Regions from separate parts of the Streptosporangium sp. NPDC003464 genome, predicted to be linked through region 1. Evidence: riboswitches for the same ligand, from Rfam matches in the RefSeq annotation. Region 1 holds a riboswitch; the other holds the start of a gene.
The links. A riboswitch is a leader RNA that binds a small molecule or an ion and turns the genes downstream of it on or off. The one in region 1 is predicted to bind guanidine.

Region 1 (9,669 bases):
TTCTCGGCCGCCACGACGGCGAGCTGGGCGCGACCGTACTGGATCACGACGAGGCCGCCGCCTACTGCCTTCCCGGCAGGGGCGGCAGGACGGTCATCACCACCGCGGCCCTCCGCTCCCTGGCCGACGAAGAGGTGGCCGCGGTCCTGGCCCACGAGCAGGCCCATCTGCGGGGACGGCACCACCTGGTGCTGACCGTCACCGAAGCCTTCGCCCGGGCCTTCCCCCGCCTGCCGCTGTTCGCCCGGGCGAAAGGCGAGGTCGCGCGGCTGATCGAGCTCCTCGCCGATGACATCGCGGCCCGTCGTCACCGCCGCATCCACATCGCCTCCGCCCTGGTACGGCTGGCCACCGGACGCGCCCCCGCCTTCGCCCTCGGAGCCGGCGGCGAGACGGCGCTCACCCGGGTCAGGCGCATGCTCAACCCGGCCGCCCCCCTCGGGCGCCGGGAACGTCTCGCCGGGCTCGCCGCCGTCGTCCTCCTTCTCGCCGGCCCGGTGACCGTGGCCGTCGAGCCGGGCCTGCGATCGTTCCTGGCCCACCACTGCCACAGCATTTCGATCTTCTAGGCTCTCAACCGTCCACGACGGTGGGTAGTAGGCCAGGACGGGGTTTCCGCATGGCCTCCATCGATCGGCGTTCTCGCCTGCGTGTCGGCGCCGCCCTGACCCTTCCGCTCCTTCTCGGTACGGCGTGCGCCTCCCCGCCCCGCGGCCACCGGCGCCGGGCCGGCACCCCTCACCCGCCACCGACCTGCGGATGCTACGCGAGCACGACGAGCGGACCGCCGGAAAGGCCGAGCCGGCCAGCGGATGATCAGGCCATCCACCATGATCCTTCTCAGCGCCGATCGCTGTTGCTGGATTCCCCCAGGGCCCGGCGACCAGCTTCTTACGGCACCTCATACGGTCGGATCTACGCTCAGATTCGCTATATTCAGTAAATGCTAAATTTGTCCCTCGGTGTGGACGGCTGTGACCTTCGATACGCCGACAGTGGCGGTGACGGCGTTCCGGTGGTGTTCTCGCACGGCGCCGGGGCCGATCACGTGATGTTCGACGCCCAACGGGACCACTTGCGGGCACTCGGGTACCGGGTCGTCACCTGGGATCTGCGCGGCCACGGGCTCTCTCGACCGGCCAGTGCGCCGTTCACCGCCGAGCGGGCGACGGCGGACCTGCTCGCGCTCGTCGAGCACCTGCGGCTCGACCGGCCGGTGCTGGTGGGTCAGTCGCTGGGCGGCAACCTGAGCCAGGCGCTGGTCCGGCGACATCCCGAGCTGTGCCGGGCACTGGTGGTCGTCGGCTCGACCTGGAACACCGGGCCCCTGTCCGCCGGGGAGCGCCTGCTGCTGAAGGTGGCGGCGCCTTCCCTGTCGGTGATCCCGGCCGGGCGGCTCCCCGAGCTGATGGCCGGAGCCTCCGCGGTCACCCCGGCGGCCAGGGCCGATGCGCGCAGGGCGTTCTCCCAGCTCACAAAAGGGGAGTTCGTGGAGGTGTGGCGGGCGACCGTGGGCTTCCTCGACCCGGATCCGGGTTATCGCACTCCCGTGCCGCTCTGCCTGGTCCGCGGGGGCCGGGACCGTACCGGGAACATCGCCACGGCCATGCCGAGATGGGCCGCGGCCGAGGGGGTCGAAGAGATCGTCGTGCCCGGAGCCGGGCACATCGCCAACCAGGACGCGCCCGAGGCGGTCAACGCCGCAGTCGAGACCTTCCTCCACACAAGCCTCCAGACGAGGGGGACAGCGTGAACGCCGAGCGACGGGCCGCGTTCGTCACCTCGGTGGGTGATCTACTCGCCTCGTGGCACCTGCCGCACGCCACCGGCCGCGTCTACGGACTGCTGCTGATCACCGACCGGCCGGACACCCTCGATGCGATCGCCGCCGAGCTGGGGCTGAGCAAAGGGGCGGTGAGCACCGCGGTGCGGCAGCTCGACTCCTGGGGACTGGCCAGGGTGATCCCGCAGCCGGGCAGCCGCAGGCTGCTGGTGGAGGCGGCGGGCGGGTTGGAGACGCTGCTCGAGGCGGGCCACGCGCGCGCCAGAAAGCTGATCGCCGCCCTGCACGACGGCGAGACCCTGGTGGGCCCCGGTCCGGCCCGGGACCGCCTGCAGGACGTGATCGGCCTGTTCGAGGGGTACGTCGACGTGGGCGTGGAGCTGCTGCGCCAACGCCGCCGCTGAGACCGCCGCCCGGTCAGCCGTCGCCCCGTACCCACCGCTGAGCGGTCAGCTCGCTCCTGTCGTGACGTAGCTGACCGCATTCTTAGTGGCGACCGAGGTCCACGGGACGATGATGACCGCGCCACCGCGCTCGAACACCCGGGCGTTGTCCCCCTCGGTGCCGAACTCCTGCGGCAGCCCCGCAATCACCGTCGCCTTGCCGGTGCCCGCGTCGAGCCGCACCAGCCGGGGCGCGAGGTCCCGCCGGTCGCCCACCTCCAGGGCCAGCAGCCCCTTGTCGTCGGCGCGGATGTAGGTCAGCTTGGTGTTCTGGGTGCCCGACGACTCCCAGAGCTGCTTGCCGGTCTTGAGATCGAAGCTCACCGCCGTGTTACGCGAGCGCAGCTCGCCCGGCACGTTCTCGGGGAAGGTCGCCAGATACAACCGGTCACCGTGTACGGCGTAGCGGCGCTGTTCGGCCATGCCGTCGAAGAACGCGACCTTGTTCATGGCGAGCAGGTCCACATGGCCGGTCCTGATGTCGACCTTGCCGCCGTTGTCGTCGAACGCGGTGAACGTGCTCTGACCGCCCTTCTCCACGTGCACGATGACCGGGTCGGCCGACAGGACCTTGGGGCCCAGCCCGAGCTCGCCGAGCGGATACCGCTTGACCGGCCTGCCGCTCTCGGGGTCGAGTACTTCCACGCGGTTGCTCGTGCCGTTGAAGGCGCAGTCGAGGATGAGGACCACGCGGGTGGCCGCCGCGTTGACGTCATCGAGATGGCAGCCCTCAGGCGGCGCGGCGGTCCACTGCCGGGCGCCGTCGGACAGGCGGTAGCCGTACACGGTCTCATCCACCGCCACCACCGCCATGCCTGCCGCGTTCATCACCTTCGGCGCGGCGAGCATGTCGGACAGGGTGGACTTCTCGGCCGGGATCTTGACCTTCCAGGTGATCTGGCCCTTGGCCGTGTCCACGCCGGCCAGGTGGTCGCACAGGCGGGCGCTGCCGTACGCGACCGCGCCCTTGCCCGCCGCCAGCTCGGCGGTGGCCCCGCAGAGCTGCTCGCCCGGCGAGGGCACGCCCCAGGCGCGCTTGCCGGTCTTCAGATCGTAGGCGAGCAGACCGTCCCTCTGCGCGCGGACGACCGTGGTGTCGGTCAGCCAGGCGGCGAAGGCCAGGCCCGAGGTGAAGTCGGTGCTGTCTGCGTTGACCAGCGGCACCGACCACTGCTCCGCCGCCGCAGGGCCGACGCTCTGCCCGCCGTCCTGACCGGCTCCCGGGCCGGTGCCGGCGACGAACCACGCGGTGCCCGCACCCACGGCCAGCAGCACCACCAGGCCGAGCGCGACGAACAGCGCGGTGTGGCCCTTCTTGCGCTGCGGCGGCGGTGGCGGTGGCGGGGCGTCCCAGCCGCCCGGCTGCTGCGGGTGGGGCTGTTGGTAGGGGTACGGCGGGCCGCTCGGGTATCCCTGGGGGTGCGGCGCGGGTCCCGGTGGCCCGGGGGTCCACGGCCCTGGCCGGCCGTAGGCAGGGCCTCCCTGACCTGGCGGTCCGTAGACGGGCTGACCGGGGGAGGGCTGGCCGTACCCGGGGCCGTGAGCCGGTTGACCGAGGGGTGGCTGGCCGTTACCGGGGCCGTGAGCGGGCCCGCCCGACGGTGGCCGACCGTGACCGGGGGAGCCCTGGACGGGCTGTCCCCAGTTCGGGAGCCGGTCGGGAGCCGGCTGCCCGCCGTACGGGTTGCCGTTGTGCTGGTCGGTCATCTGCGTTCCCCCATCACGCCAGCTGCCGGCGCACGTATGCCGCCCACTGCCGCTCGAATTGCGCCTTGCTCACACCGAGCACCTCGAACAGCGCGGCCTCGCTCTTGTCGCCCTGCGCCCGGTAGGCCGCGGCCACGCCCTCGGCCAGCTTGCGCTCGCCGTACTTCTTGGCGATGAAGCGCATGGCGAGGTTGCCCATGAAGTAGTTGGCGTTGATCAGGTTCTCGTAGTCCCAGAAGACGTTATCGGGAAGCTTGCCCTCGAACGGTCTGGCCAGCCGCCCTGCCAGGTAGGCCCTGCCTTCGGGGAGGCGGCGGACCTGAGCGACGCTCTGGTGCCGGGTGGCGGCGTAGTCGGCGAAGCCCTCGACGATCCAGTTGGCCTTGCCGAACAGCGAGAACTGGGCGCTGTCGAGGGTCGCGACCAGTGAGTGGGCGATCTCGTGCTGGGCGACCTCCTGGATGCCCGCTCCGTCGTCGAAGAAGGTCGAGGTGGTGTCCAGCACGATACGGCTGCCGCCGATCCTGATGGTGTTGCCCGCTCCCCAGCTGGGCATCGGAATGGACACGCCCGCCTCGTGCGCCTTCTGCCTGCGGAACAGGTTGCCCAGCTGGGCCTGGCCCTCGGCCAGTGCGATCACGAACCCGGTGGACACCGCGGCGTCCGGTGGGCCGTTGCGCCGCCAGAAGGCCAGGTCCGCAGTGGTGGCCTTGGCGACGGCCGGCGCGATGCGCCTGGCGAGGGCGGCCTCCTGCGGCCTGGCCAGCACGATGCTGGAGCCGGCCTTCACCACGGCGACATCGGGCCAGATGTCCCACGGGCCGGGGTAGTACACGGTCTTGGAGCCCTCGCCGCTCGTGATCGACGGGGGCGCGCCGCCCACCTTGGTGACGACCAGGGGCGCGTCAGCCGAGGCCTTCTCGATGGTCCAGCGGTACCACTCCGATACCGGCTGGAGATCGATGCGGGTGAAGCGGTGCACGAATGCGACGTCCTGGGTGAACGTCACGCCGCGTCCGAAGCTGTCCTCCGTGCGACCCGTGCGGCGCAGCGTCTCATAGGACATCTGGGTCAGCGGCATCTTGCGCAGGTTGGCGAACAGTCTCGCCTGGTTGCGGACCAGGGCGGCGTTCTTCTGGTCGAAGATCGAGGTGAACGTCTTGGCGTCACCTGACGTCAGCGCCTCGCTGTGTGCCTTGAGCAGCGCGGAGATCTCCTCATCGGTGACCACGACCGTGTCGGGGTCGACCGGCCCCTGATCGGTCGGCCCTGGGGCTGCCGATCCGGTCGGACGTGGGTCGAGCGCCGAGGCGGAGCCCCGGTCCCGAAGGACCACCCCTACTCCCGCGCCCGCGGCGACGACCAGGGCGAGGGAGAGGATGCCCAGCGTCACCCACAGTCCGGTCCTGCGTCTGGGGGGCGGGGGTGGGGGCGGCGGTTGCTGCCATTGGCCCTGCTGCCATGGCGGCGGTGGCTGGGTCGGATACTGCGGGCGGAAACCGGGCCCCGTCGTCACTATTGCCCCGTTAGACCTGATAGTTCACGAAATGTGGCAATAGTACCAGTGGCCACAGATCGCCAAGCGATCATGCGGGGACCGATCGAAGCGGCGGTCCTCCCCGAACGTGCCCCCGCATCCGGGCACGTTGTGGGGTCAAGCGACGGCTGACCGGGCCGGTCCGAAGGCGTTGGCCGCTCTGCGCAAGGCCTTCGGGCCGGCTCCGAGAGCCTGCGGCCTGTGCCGGGAGATCCAAGGCCCTGGAGATGTCCACCGAGACCTTCCGCCGCCACCGCACAGGTTGCTCAGGGCCTGTCCTTGAAACGGGACCGGCGCTAGGACTGAGGGATCCCGGTGTATGCGGGGGCGAAGAACACCAGCGTCACCAGGTCCTCGGTGATGTCATGGAAGCGGTGTTCCTCGCGGGCCGGGACGAAGAGCGTGGTGCCGGGGCCGACCTCGACGGTCTGGCCGCCGGAGGTGAAGGAGCCGCGCCCGCTCGTCACAACGTAGATCTCGTCTTCGTTGTGCGGTGACTGCCCGTCTGTCGCGCCGGCCGGGATGGAATACGTCCCGAAGCTGAGGGCGGGCACCCGCAGGTGCTCCGCGTAGTCGGCGGACCCGTCCGCCGCGGGTACGAACCGTCCACTGTCGATGATCTCCATGGCCCTCGATCATTTCATGACGGAACATTCCGCACGCTCGCGGGTCAGGGAGCCGGGGCCTGGGGGGCGAACCATGGGCGCAGGCCCGCCGTCGGGGTGACCGCGTCGCGTTCCTGACAGCGGGCGGCTTCTCCCTGCTGGGCGCTCTCATCGCCGCCTGCGGCCTGCGCTCGCGCCGCCCCCGTACCCACCGCCTGAGTGGTGAAGGCCCTCCACTCGGGGCGGGCCGGTCGATCAGCCGGCCCGTAGGTATCGCGGCCGGGGACGACGTCGCATCGGGCAGGAGGTTTGATGCGACGTGCGGCTCATGAGTTCGGCCAGAGGATGAAGAGAGGGTAGGCACGCCGGCTGGGCCGGTCGCCGATCTCCTTGATCGCCGTACGGATTTCGTGCAGGTGCCCGGTGGTCATCTGCAGTGGGGGCTCGTCGGGCTGGTAGGTGGTGCGGATCGGGTAGTCCACGCCTGGCTGCCTGGTCATCTCGATGTGGCAGCCGAGCACGTGGGTGACCGGCCGACGGTCGGAGAAGTCGATCAGGCGGTCGATGCTCCGGGCGAAGGCCGACCAGTCCTGGATGTAGAGACGGCCCGGGTAGACCGTGTCGCCAGTGAGCAGGAACCCGGTCCACCGGTCGTAGAACGTGACCGCCGCCTCGTGGTGGCCCGGGGTGGCCAGGCACTCCAGCACACGGCCTCCCAGGTCGACCTGGGCCACGGCGTCGGGATCCTTGCTGAACCCGAAATACTCCCAGGCGGTGACCAGGTCCGCGCCGACCACCGTGGTATCGGGGCGGCCGGCGAACTGGTCGTCGCCCGCGACGTGGTCGCCGTGCGGGTGGGTGTGCAGCACCAGCAGGTGGTAATCCTCCCGGGGGTGGCGGGCGAGCCAGCCGGCGACGAGCTCGTCGACCACCCGGCGCAAGGGGAAGAACGTGGCGGATGCCGTGGCGCCGGTGTCGATCAACACCGCCCGCGCGTTTCCGAACAGCAGGAACAGGAACGGCGCCTCGTAGTTGATCGCCATGTTCTGCCGCAGGATGAACGTGTGCTCGTCGTAGGCGTGGACCTGGATGTCCGGATCGGTGTTGTGCTTGGCCGACGGTGAGCCGTGAATCCACCGGACGTCCAGCGCACAAGGCTCCGGAGTCACTCCGGTGAAATCGATCAGGGATATGCCCGAATCCATGACGCCTCCTTCGAGTGCGTCGTCTTTGCGGGCCGGGTACGGCGCACATCTCGTCCGGGGCAAGCGCTTACGGGCTTCCACGGCGACGCTACCACGGCAGTGATCAGCTGCTCTCCGCCGCCGTGGAACGTCCGGGGTGCCTGTCGCCGCGGCGGAGCAGCGTCGGACCGGCGGATCCTTGATGCCGGGGTGTTTGGTCGTATCCGGCCGGAGATTCCCGCCAGGGGAGGGGTGCAAGTCGGTGAGGTCCGTCGCGGGCGGCGGCGTGAATCCGGCCGAGTGACCGGATGGGCTTGCGCTGGTCGGCCGTGTGGTCCAGGCCGGCTCCTCGGGTGGCCGGGCTGAATCCCATCGCGTCAGGAGGGTGCGCCGGCGGTCGGCCGACTCGATCATGTCCAGGCTTCGGAGTCGTCGGTGAACAGCGCGCCGAACGCCTGGGCGTCACCCGGCGTCCAGGCCGCCAGGAAGTCGGCGAAGAGTTCTTCGATCTGAGTGTTGTCGCCGGTTCGCGTGCTGGGAGTGGTTGCGGTGAGGATGGTTGGGCGCATGGGGGTGCCTCCGCACATGATATCGTCGTTTCGAGTAATGAAATATACGACAATAGAAAGATTCGAATGCCGAAACATAATGTTTTCGGGGAGATCGCCCTGGAGCTGCGGCAGCTGCAGCAGAGCTTTGACGCTTTCGACGAGGCGGCCGCCGCCCGGCTCGGCCTCAACCGCACCGACCTGCGCTGTCTCGACGTGGTGCTGGCCGACGGCCCGGTGCCCGCGGGCCGGATCAGCCTCGCGCTGAAGCTCAGCCCGGCGGCCACCACCACGGTCATCGACCGGCTGGAGCGCGCGGGCATGGTGGTCCGTTCCACCGATCCGGGTAACCGCCGCCGCGTCCTGGTCGCCGCGACCGACGCCGCCCGCTCGGCCGATGCCGAGATCTTCGTCCCGGTCGGCCAGGCGGGTGCCCGGGCGCTGCAGGAGTACGGGCCGGACGAACTGGCCGTCATCCTCGACTTCCTGCGTACTGCCCGAAGAGTCCAAGAAGAGCAGGCCGCCCGCGTCAGGGCCCTGTCCTGAGCTGGGGCACGCAATGATGAGGGGTGGAGGAGGGCCGGTCTTTCCCCAGCGGACAGACCGCACATACAGCTGACCCGTCCGACCGTCTCGGCGGACACATGATCCGTCAGCGGTCAGAACCGAGGTCCGGCCGCTGACAGCGATCCCCCTGACGGTCGCTGATCGTCATTGACGGTTGTGCCCTGCCGGTCTTTGCCCGATCGGGATGGCTCTCGTGCAGGAGCGAGCGCAGTTCGGCGGTGTCGACGATGTGGGCCACTCTCGGGAAAATGCTGGTCATCAGGGTCTGGTGGGCTTGCGGGTCCGGGTCGGTGACGCCGTCGGAGAGGACGTAGAGCCGGTAGTCGCGGTCGGCGGCGTCAGTGACGGTGGACAGTACGGCGCCGCTGGTGGTGATGCCGGCGATGACCAGGGTGGTGATTCCGCGATCCCGCAGTTGCCGGTCCAGGTCTGTCGTCGACAGCGCGCCGTAGCGGGTCTTGCGGACGGTGATGTCGCCGGGCTCGGGAGCGAGCCGATGGTGGAAGTCTGTGGCGGGATCCGCGTGGTGCATGAGGCGCTGCCGGCCGAGGAAGGAGAAAGTCTTGTTGGCCGGCGGGATCGCCGCCCAGTCGGCTGCGGTGAATCCGACTCGCACGTAGGCGATGGCGGCGCCGTGCGCCCGCATGTCGGCGATGGCGCCGGCCACCCGTGACAGCAGCGCTTCCGGGTCGGCCAGGCCGGGGAGCGAGGCCAGGATTCCCTGCTGGTAATCCAGGACGAGCAGTGCGGCCGTCCGGGGGTCGAGCACCGGGGGCGTGACGGTCATTTCTCTCCTTGGGTGATGAGGGTGCCCTGACACGCGAGACCGCGCGCCGGGGCCGACTACACATTGGGTACGTGAGCCACGATCTGCCGCGCCGCGACCCCACCGGCCTCGGTGAAGGCCGTCGCGCTCATCTCCGAGCCCTACGCGGAGGGGCGGACCGCTCCGACAGGGGTGCGCGGCCCGATCGCGGTGACGGCCGTGACGGCCGTGGCGGCCCGTCAGGCGCGGCTCGGTGCCGGCTCCGGCTCGGCGAGGGGTGTCGCGGCGCGCCGGGGGAGCAGCAGCGGGGTCGCCAGCAGGAGCACGCCGGCCAGGCCGATGGCCGTGCGCGGGCCGAGCAGGCTGCCCAGCACGCCCCATGCGGCCGTCAGGAGCGCGGTCGAGACCTTGGTCGTCACCGACCAGGCGGACAGCGTGCGGACGACCCGCTCGGTCGCGGTGCGCTCGAGGCGGTAGGTGGCGTAGACGGGGTTGAAGACCCCGCAGCAGAAGATCAGCCCGAGCTCGA
Region 2 (9,669 bases), on a different contig from region 1:
CGGGCAACCACGAGTTCGCGGTCGTAGCGGACTTCGACAGCCTCGACGACTATCTCGTCTACCGTGACCACCCGGTGCACCAGGCCGTGATCGCCGAGCACATCAAGCCGATCCTGGCCTCACGGGCGGCCGTGCAGTACGTCTTCTAGGCGCCGCGCACTAGGCGTCCGGCGGGGTGTTCTCGCGGTGCATCAGGCGGTCGTCCGACGTCTGCCCGCGCTTGGGGGCCAGTACGACGCTCAACACGATCCCGACAGCGCCGACGATCATGAAGATCAGGCCGATGACGTCGATGTGCACGTCCTCGCCCAGGACGTCGGGCTCGATGGCGAAGCGGAGAATGGCGCCGAGCGTGAGAAAGAAGATGCTGACCCCGACACCCATCAGGTCCTCCGGACGCGAGTAATGGTCAGGTAAAGGGAGCGTGCGTGGTTGGTCATACCCTTTCGGGGGCGATCACACTACTCAGGCGGACCTTGTCTGCGGCGGTGGGTCCGGCCGATCCCAGGCAGACCGGGACGCCCAGGGCGTCGGCGACGGCCCCGGGCCAGTCGCCGGCGTCGATGCCGCCGGCGTAGCGGGGGCGCGCCCTCAGCACCCGCCCGGTCAGCCGGGCCTGCCGGTCCAGGTCGCCCGGGGGCCCCGCCGGCAGCTCGCCGATGTCGTAGGAGACGCACATCCGCGACACCGGGGCGTCCAGGTGGGTGAGCGCGAGCGCGTCGGCGCCGCCCGCGACCGCCAGCGCGTAACGGTGGGCCACCGCGTCGAAGTGGCCCACCCGGAAGGGCCCCTGCCACGGGCCGTCCGCGTTGTGCGCCTCGGCCGCCTCCAGCTCCGGATCCTCGGTGACCAGCGGACCGGGCCCGTGCCGGGTGGTGTAGGTGCGCAGCACGCCCAGCCGTACGGCGGGCACCCCGTCGAGCAGGGCCAGCGCGTTGGCGAAGGTCGTCGTGCTCCACGTCGTGTGGGGGTGGAAGCCGTGCCACTCGTCGAGCAGCACGCCCTGCGCCCCCTCGAAGACCACCGGGCGCCCGCGCAGCAGGGCGGCCGTGTAGGAGGAGTCCACCAAGGCCACCCGCTCGGCGAACGCCCGGTAGGCGGCGACGCAGTCCTCCACGGCGGGCCCGGTCACCCCCAGCGCCTCGCGGAGCGCGCGCAGCTTGCGGGTGAGCAGCGCCGGGTGCTCGCAGTCGCCGGCGGTCGGCCCGAGGCCCGGATGGCCCAGGGCGTAGGCCATGGTCTCGCCGACGCCCATCCCGCACGACCCGTGCCGGTCCGCCCCGCGCGCCAGCTCCCGGGCCCGCCCCGCCGCCACGTGGTACGGCGTGGCGAGCAGGGCGTCCCGGTCCACCGTGAGCAGCCCGAACGGGTCCGGGACGCCCAGCCCGGCCAGATGCGCGGCCTCCGGGGCCAGGGCGAGCGGATCCACGACCATGAACCTGGACAGGTGGGTCGGGACACCCCGGAGCGTCCCGGACCCGAACTGGGCGAAGGTGTGGTGCCGCCCGTCGGGCAGGACGACGTTGTGCCCGGCCTGCCCGCCGCCGTTGAACCTGACGACCGCCTGGACCGGCCCCTGGGCGCAGAGCCAGTCGACGACCGTGCCCTTCCCGGCGTCGCCGTAGCCCAGGTCGACCACGATCACATGCTCGCTCACAGCCGGATCACGCCGCTGCCGCCGCGGAGGTCGAGCTCCCCGCCCACCACCGGCGCGCCCCGCTCCAGCCTGGCCAGGGCCCTGCCCACCGCGGCCCCCGCGGCCGAGCCGAGGTCACCGAGGTCGCCGAGCCCCTGGTCCAGGTCGATGGCGTCCTCGCCGAGGCCGACCGTGAGCGCGATCGTCTCGCAGACCGCGTCCAGGTCGTCCAGCTCCAGCACGTTCTGGCCGAGCAGCTTGCGCCAGGCGGCCAGCGTGTGGCTGTCGCCGGCGTAGCCGGACCCGGCGGGCAGGATGTAGTAGACGTCGTAGATCCTGGTCAGCTCGGCGACGATCTCCTCGGTCGTGATGTCCCGCCCGAGGCTGTCGCCGATCACCTTGCCGACCTCGCGGCGCTTGACCTTCGGGTAGGGGAGTTCGTCGCCGATGATGAACAGGTAGCCCCGGCGCCCCCGCTTCTCGAAGCAGTCGAGCGAGGTGTGCCTGGCCATGAAATACATCGCCAGCTCGTACGACTCGGTCCGCTGGCCGCCGCCCCCGCCCTCCAGCAGGATCTTGCCCAGATCCTCGTCCATCCGGTTGTCGGACTCGAACTGGCCGATCTGCAGCGGGGCCCGGTCGCAGGTGGCGTCGCCGATCGCGCCGAAGAGGATCTGCGGGTCGGCGGCGTAGCCCTTGCGGAGCAGCAGGCCGAGCAGGTCGGGCAGCTTGGTCTGGAGCGTGCGGGGCACCCCGCCCATCGAGCCGGTCACGTCGAACAGGACGGCGACGGCCACGGTGGCCGGGTGCTCGTCGGAGTCACGGCTCTCCCGGGCCGCCACGCCGTACGGGTTGAGGTCGTCGTGCACGGTGCGCGCGCCGCTGTCGCTGTAGGCGAAGGCGCTGGCACCGCTGGCCGCGCGGTAGCTCGCGGCGGCGGCGTAGACGTCGGTGGACCAGATTCCGCTTCCCATGGGGACCTCCCGAGGCCGGGCAGACGTTATTCTCAACTAGAGACAATCTCAGTATGAGAATAACTTGGGGCCGCGTCAACCCGCTCCGGCGCGGACCATCGAGCTCCTGGCCTCCCTCCGTGACGGGACATGACACCGCCGCTGCGGCGCCGCCTCCGTGCCCAGGCGTGACGCCCGCCCGCCGTACGGCCGCCCCGGAGGACCCCCGTACGGCCGCCCCCGGGAGGTCCTGCGCGGCCGGTCCCGGGAGGTCCCGCGCCGGAGGTCACAGGTGGAGGGGCCGGTACCTCCTGGGGCCGTACAGGTCGTCGAGCAGGTCGTCGAGCTCTCGCAGGAGCCGCCAGGCGTCGCGCGGCGGGCCCACCAGGCTCCCCCGGACGAAGGCGCGGATCGGGGCGGGGGCCTGGTCACCCATGAGCGCGGCGACGCAACGGGTGGCGAGGTGGATGTCGGTGGCCTGGGTCGCCGGTCTCCTGGCGAGGACCTCGGGCGGGTAGTCGTCGCGGTGCCGGGCCACCAGGGCGGTCAGCGGCCTGCCCAGCGGGACCGACTGGCCCCAGTCGACGAGGATCAGCCCGTGGTCGATCGGGTGGACCAGCACGTGGTGCCCGAACACCGCGCCGTGCACCACCCCCGCGCGATGGGCCGTCCCGACCGCCACCAGCAGCCGCCGCCAGATCCACGCGACGTCCCTCGGGTCGAGCACCGGACGCCGCCGGGCGATCTCCGCCAGGCTCACGAACCCCTCCGGCGCCCGGCTGATCACGTTGGCCTGCCGCTCGACCCCGCCCGAGCGGTGCCGGAAGGACTCCACCAGGCGGGGCACGTACGGCAGCAGCAGCGGATCGCCGTCCCGCGCGATCGTCGTGAGCGCCTCCGCCTCGCGCCGCATCAGGTCGTTGTCCATGTGGCTGTGCGGGATCTTGAGCAGCGTGTCGCCGTCGGTGCCGTACAGCACGGCCGAGGCTCCGCGCCGGAACACGCCGGTGAGCCGGTAGGTGCCGCGCCTGGTGGTGATCACCGTCTCGGCGGCCCGGCCGGCCCGGTCCCGCGCCGCCCACAGCCCCGCGAGCTTGACGAAGGCCGTCGCGGCGTCCGGCCCGGAGGCGAGGTCGGGATGGAGCAGCCGCGCCAGCCGCCGGTACGCCCGGTGCGGGGCCTCCCGGCCGAACAGGTCGTCCGGTGTGCGTGCGGCGGCCACCAGGGCGACCGCCTCGGCCGTGGTGGTCATCTGACCTCCTCCTCGCGGGCGGGCCGCAGCAGCGCGGGGTGCAGGAGCCGGGCGTCGCCGGCCCGGTAGAGCCTCGCCCGGGGGCCGCCCCGGGCTCCGCCGCTCTCGGTGGTCTCCCCGGTGCTCTCCACGAATCCGGGGACCGACAGGACCTTGCGGTGGAAGTTGCCCGCGTGCAGCGGCAGGCCCCAGACGGCCTCGTAGACGCCGCGCAGCTCGGAGATCGTGAACGTCTCGCCCACGAACGTGGTGGCCAGCGGGGTGTACTCCAGCTTGTCCCGCGCCCGCTCCAGCCCGTGCCCGAGGATGCGGCCGTGGTCGAAGGCCAGCTCCGGCAGCCGGTCGGCGCGGTGCCAGGCGGCGTCCGCCGCGTCCGTACCGGGGCGGGGATCGGGCAGGTCGGGCGCGAAGGCCAGGTAGGAGACCGACACGATCCGCATCCGGGGGTCCCGCTCCGGGGCCCCGTAGCTGGCGAGCTGCTCGATGTGCGCCCGCGGGGTGAGCCCGGTCTCCTCGGCCAGCTCCCGCGCCGCGGCCTCCGGCAGATCCTCGCCCGGCCGGATGAACCCCCCGGGCAGCGCCCACTGCCCCGCGTAGGGCTGCTCGCCCCGCTCGACCAGCAGCACCTGCAGCGCGCCCTGGCGGATGGTCAGCGCCACCACGTCGACCGTCACCGCGACCGCCGGGAAGGCCCGCGGATCGTAGCCGGCCGGGAACTGGGATCCGTCCATCGCATGTCCTCCCCATCCAAGATAATCTCAATATGAGAATAACTTGTCCCGTGTGTCAACGCGCCTCCCCGCTTCCCCGCGTCCGCGTGGAGGGGCGGGAGATCTGTGCGTAGAGCTGGAGGACTCTGTGCGGGGAGGGGGCGGGGGCGGGGGAAATGGGCGAGGGGCGCCCCTGTGGAACAGGGACGCCCCTCGTCCGGCCTGCCGCGGGAGCAGATGGCCGGGGTGGGAGAGGTCAGAAGGCCTCTTCCGGGAGCTCCATCAGGTCCTGGCCGGTGGCGGCCAGCACGCGGCGCTCGGCGGCGAGCCTGGGCAGGACGGTCTGGGCGAAGAACGAGGCCGCGGCGACCTTGCCGGTGTAGAAGGGCTTGTCGCGGTCGGAGGAGCCCAGCGCGGCCAGTGCCACCTCGGCCTGGCGCAGCAGCAGCCAGCCGATCACCAGGTCGCCCAGGGCGAGGAGGAACCGGGTGGTGTTGAGGCCGACCTTGTAGACCTCCTGCGGCGTCTCCAGCGAGCCGATGGCCCAGCCCGCCATGGTGTCGGCCATGGCCTTGACCTCGTCGGCGGCCTCGTCGAGGAGCTTGCGCTCCTCCTTGAGGCGGCCGTTGCCGGCCTCGGAGGCGGCGAAGGACTTGATGTCGCCGTACAGCGCGCCGAGGGCCGCGCCCTGGTTGCGCAGGACCTTGCGGAAGAACAGGTCCAGGCCCTGGATCGCCGTCGTGCCCTCGTAGAGGGAGTCGATCTTGGCGTCCCGGATGTACTGCTCGATCGGGTAGTCCTGCAGGTAGCCCGAGCCGCCCAGGGTCTGCAGCGACCGGGCCAGCAGCTCGTAGGAGCGCTCGGAGCCGACGCCCTTGACCAGCGGGAGCAGCAGGTCGTTCATCGCCTCGGCGTGCTCGTCGCGGCGGCCCTCGAAGCCGGCGATCTGCACCGCGTCCTGGTAGGTGGCGGTGAGCAGGACCAGCGCCCGCATGCCCTCGGCGTACGACTTCTGGAGCATGAGCTCGCGGCGCACGTCCGGGTGGTGGGTGATGGTCACGCGCGGCGCCGACTTGTCGGCCATCTGGGTGAGGTCGGCGCCCTGCACGCGGGCCTTGGCGTACTCCAGGGCGTTCAGGTAGCCGGTGGAGAGTGTGGCGATCGCCTTGGTGCCGACCATCATCCGGGCGTGCTCGATGATCATGAACATCTGCTTGATGCCCTCGTGCACCTCGCCGATCAGCGTGCCCACGGCCGGGTGCTTCTCGCCGAAGGTGAGCTCGCAGGTCGTGGAGACCTTCAGGCCCATCTTCTTCTCGACGTTGGTGACGTAGACGCCGTTGCGCTCGCCGAGCTCGCCGGTCTCCAGGTCCACGTGATACTTCGAGACCAGGAACATCGACAGCCCCTTGGTGCCCACGCCGTGCCCCTCGGGGCGGGCCAGGACCAGGTGGAAGATGTTGTCGGCCATGTCGTGCTCGGCGCTGGTGATGAAGCGCTTGACGCCCTCGATGTGCCAGGTGCCGTCGGGCTGCCGGACGGCCTTGGCGCGGCCGGCGCCCACGTCGGAACCGGCGTCGGGCTCGGTGAGCACCATGGTGGCGCCCCACTGGTTGTCGATGGCCAGCTGCGCGTAGCGCTTCTGGTCCTCGGTGCCGATCGCGTGCATCACGTGGGCGAAGGCCGGGCCGCTGGCGTACATCCAGATCGCCGGGTTCGCGCCGAGGATCATCTCGGCCAGCGCCCAGTTCACGCTGTTGGGCAGGCCGGGGCCGCCCATCTCGGCGGGCAGGCCGATGTTGGTCCAGCCGGCGTCGCGGTAGGCGGCGAAGGACTTCTTGAAGCCCTCCGGCATCGTCACCGTGCCGGTGGCGGGGTCGAAGACCGGGGGCTTGCGGTCGCCCTCCTCGAAGGAGTCGGCGAGCACGCCGGTCGCCAGGCGGTTGACCTCGTCGAGGATGGTCCGCACGACGTCCTCGTCAAGGTCGGCGTAGGGGCCGGTGCCCAGGATGTCCCGGCGCCCGAACACCTCGAAGAGATTGAACTCCAGGTCACGGATGTTGCTCTTGTAGTGGCCCATGGGGTCTGCTCCTTGAAACCGGGGGAACCGGGACTCTTACATACTGGCCAGTAACCTTACCGACAATGCTACCCGTCAGTAACCCCTAGAAAACCGTACTGATAGGACGTTTGTCACACTCCTCCGGGGAAGGTCAGGTGACCTGGGCGACTCCCGGCCCTGACGTTGATCGACCGGCCCGGCGAATTTTCCTAAGCTCGGCCGCATGGACGAACAGTGGCGATCGGACCTCGCCCAGTGGGCCATCCCCGACGAGATCGTGGCGCGGGCGCCGGAGAACCCCTGGGGGCATTCGCCGGCCCGGTTCGCCGGACGGACCGACCTCGCGCTCGCGGAGCCGGAGGGGCCGACCCTCGCCCGGACCGCCGAGGCGCTCCCGGCCGGGGGGACCGTGCTGGACGTCGGCGCCGGCGCCGGGGCCGCCTCGCTGCCGCTGGCCGGGAGCCTGGGGGAGTTGATCGCGGTCGATCCCTCCGCCGACATGCTGGCCGAGCTGACGTCCCGGGCGGACGCGCTGGGCGTCCCCGTCCGGACCGTCCGGGGCCGGTGGCCCGACGTCGCGTCCGAGACCCCGGTGGCGGACGTGGCGGTCGCCGCCCACGTCGTCTACAACGTGCCCGACCTGGCGGCCTTCCTCACCGAGCTGTCCGGCCACGCCCGCCGCCGGGTCGTCCTGGAGCTCACCGAGCGCCATCCGATGAGCTGGCTCACCCCCCTGTGGGAGCACTTCCACGGCCTGCGCCGCCCGGAGCGGCCCACGGCCCACGACGTGATCGCCGTCGCCGGGGCGCTGGGCCACGAGGTCCGCCACGAGTGGCGGCCGGCCCCGCTGAGCCGCTTCGGCACGCTGGAGGAGCTGGCCGAGAGCGCCTGCCGGCGGCTCTGCCTCGGTCAGGACCGGGCCGCAGAGGTCATCGCGGCGGTGGTCGAGCTGGACATGTGGCCGCTGCCGCGCGAGCGGTGGTTCACACTCTGGTGGGAATCAGGAGGAGACCCGCGGCGTTCCAGCAGATGAGCCCCCGACGGGAGGCTCCCGGACGAGACGCGCCGTACCCGGCCTGAAAAGACGACGCTCCTGTGGAGGGAGCCGTCATGGCTTGGGTCATCATCATCGTCGCGGGTCTGTTCGAGGTCGCGATGGCCTACTCGCTCAAGATGAGCCACGGGTTCTCCGTGCCGCTGCCGAGCGTCGGATTCGTCGTCTTCGCAGTGCTCAGCTTCGGCCTGCTCGCGGTCGGTCTCAAGAGCCTCGAGGTCGGTACGGCCTACGCCGTCTGGACCGGCATCGGCGCCGTCGGCACCGCGTCGCTGGGCATGCTGTTCCTCGGCGACGACGTGTCGTTCCTCAAGATCGCTTCGATCGCTCTCATCCTCGCCGGAGTCGTCGGCCTCAACCTTGCCGGCGGCGGGCACTGATCCCGCGCGGGTGCCACCGCTAACCGGCTTGACGACTTAGGTGGTGTCGCGATTGGGTGTGCGCATGATTGACGTTCACTTCGTGACTTTCGACTGCGCCCAGCCGTACGAGCTGGCGACCTTCTGGAGCGAGGCCACCGGCTGGGTGATCCACCCCGACGGCGGCAAGGAGGACGACGAGATCCTTCTCCAGGGCGCGCTGAACATGCTGTTCATCCGGGTCCCGGAGGGCAAGACGGTCAAGAACCGCGTCCACCTGGACGTCACCGGGTCCGAGGGCACCACCCGCGACCAGGAGGTCGAGCGGCTGCTCGGGCTCGGCGCCACGGTCCACGACGACCGGCGCAACCCCGACGGCACCGGCTGGGTGACCATGCTCGACCCGGAGGGCAACGAGTTCTGCGTCTGCCGCGCGGGGTACGAGAAGGCGTAGCAGCCCTTGCCGGAGTGATGTTCTGTCGGACATGCTGCGGTCATGAGCCCCCCGAGCGCGTCCGTGAGCATCCAGATCGCGGCGCCGCCCGCGGTGGTCTACGACCTGGTCACCGACATCACCGACATGGGTGACTGGAACGTGGAGTGCGAGCGGGCCCGATGGGTCGGACCGGTCCGGGAGGCGCGACCCGGGGCCAGGTTCCGCGGGCACAACAGGCACGGGCGGCGGCGCTGGTCCACCCTCTGCACGGTGATCACCGCCGAGCCCGGCCGAGCCTTCGCCTACCACGTCCAGGCCGCCGGTCTGATCCACGTGGCCGTCTGGCGCTTCGGCATCACGCCCACCGAGACGGGCTGCCACGTGGAGCAGAGCACCTGGACCACCCGCAACCCCCTCATGCGGGCCGTCGGCCGGCTCGTCACCGGTGTCCGGGACCGGGTCGCCCACAACGAGGCCAACATGCGGCGGACCCTGGAGGGCATCAAGCGGGTGGCCGAGCGGGCGTGAGACGCCGGCGGGACGGACCCGCTCAGCCACCGTGCGGCAGGGACGACTGCCCCCGCCCCCTGAGGGTCAGGGCCAGGACGGCGGTGACCAGATACACCGCGACACCGCCCTGGAGCGCGTCCAGCGCCGCGCCGAAGACGCCTTCGTCGTCGACGATCAGCTGCACGGGATACATGAGTGCGGCGGCGCCCAGCGCCGGGTAGAGGGAGAACCGCCAGGGGTGGCGCAGGGCCCAGAGCCGGGCCTGCCGGGTCACCCGGTCGCCGGTCTTGGGCCTGCTGACCGAGCCGACCGCCGCGATCAGCGTGAACAGGCCGATGCCGAGCGACAGAGCCCAGGTGAGGCTGGCGTCCCCGGGCAGGATCAGGCCCAAGCCGAAGCTGGCGGCCGCGGCCACGCCGCCGGTCACCGCGGCGGCCTTCCACGGCGCCCCGCGCAGGGCCGCTCCGGCGAGGGACATCTCGTCACGTCGAGTCAGTTCGTCGTTCATGGCATCAGACTGCCCTTCCGAGCCCCTTGTCCACATCGGGGAGCAACCCTGACCCGCCCCTGAGCTCCGTCCCCCCGATAAGTTGGCCGCCATGGCAGTGAACTTCCGTACCGCCCGGATAGAGGACGTCCCGCTGATCGTGGGCATGATCGCCGACGACACCATCTCCGCCGCCCGCACCGGCGACTT

Region 2: another riboswitch for guanidine. It lies ahead of ACWDS7_RS40465 (DMT family transporter); the one in region 1 lies ahead of ACWDS7_RS01190 (MBL fold metallo-hydrolase).

What each region holds. Positions count from the first base shown of each region.
Region 1 is NZ_JBSFPS010000003.1:44,591-54,259, reverse strand. Features, by position in the region: gene ACWDS7_RS01220 (M56 family metallopeptidase) at 1-569, shown strand, start outside; gene ACWDS7_RS01215 (alpha/beta fold hydrolase) at 944-1,753, shown strand; gene ACWDS7_RS01210 (GbsR/MarR family transcriptional regulator) at 1,750-2,187, shown strand; gene ACWDS7_RS01205 (outer membrane protein assembly factor BamB family protein) at 2,233-3,933, opposite strand; gene ACWDS7_RS01200 (hypothetical protein) at 3,947-5,326, opposite strand; gene ACWDS7_RS01195 (cupin domain-containing protein) at 5,767-6,096, opposite strand; gene ACWDS7_RS01190 (MBL fold metallo-hydrolase) at 6,402-7,280, opposite strand; guanidine-III (ykkC-III) riboswitch at 7,294-7,361, opposite strand; gene ACWDS7_RS01185 (hypothetical protein) at 7,670-7,828, opposite strand; gene ACWDS7_RS01180 (MarR family winged helix-turn-helix transcriptional regulator) at 7,895-8,353, shown strand; gene ACWDS7_RS01175 (cysteine hydrolase family protein) at 8,460-9,161, opposite strand; gene ACWDS7_RS01170 (MFS transporter) at 9,380-9,669, opposite strand, start outside.
Region 2 is NZ_JBSFPS010000287.1:2,887-12,555, forward strand. Features, by position in the region: gene ACWDS7_RS40425 (Dabb family protein) at 1-149, shown strand, start outside; gene ACWDS7_RS40430 (DUF6458 family protein) at 160-384, opposite strand; gene ACWDS7_RS40435 (adenylosuccinate synthetase) at 437-1,657, opposite strand; gene ACWDS7_RS40440 (hypothetical protein) at 1,654-2,610, opposite strand; gene ACWDS7_RS40445 (lipopolysaccharide kinase InaA family protein) at 2,876-3,841, opposite strand; gene ACWDS7_RS40450 (NUDIX hydrolase) at 3,838-4,572, opposite strand; gene ACWDS7_RS40455 (acyl-CoA dehydrogenase) at 4,808-6,631, opposite strand; gene ACWDS7_RS40460 (class I SAM-dependent methyltransferase) at 6,837-7,646, shown strand; guanidine-III (ykkC-III) riboswitch at 7,642-7,707, shown strand; gene ACWDS7_RS40465 (DMT family transporter) at 7,724-8,047, shown strand; gene ACWDS7_RS40470 (VOC family protein) at 8,112-8,480, shown strand; gene ACWDS7_RS40475 (SRPBCC family protein) at 8,523-8,990, shown strand; gene ACWDS7_RS40480 (hypothetical protein) at 9,013-9,480, opposite strand.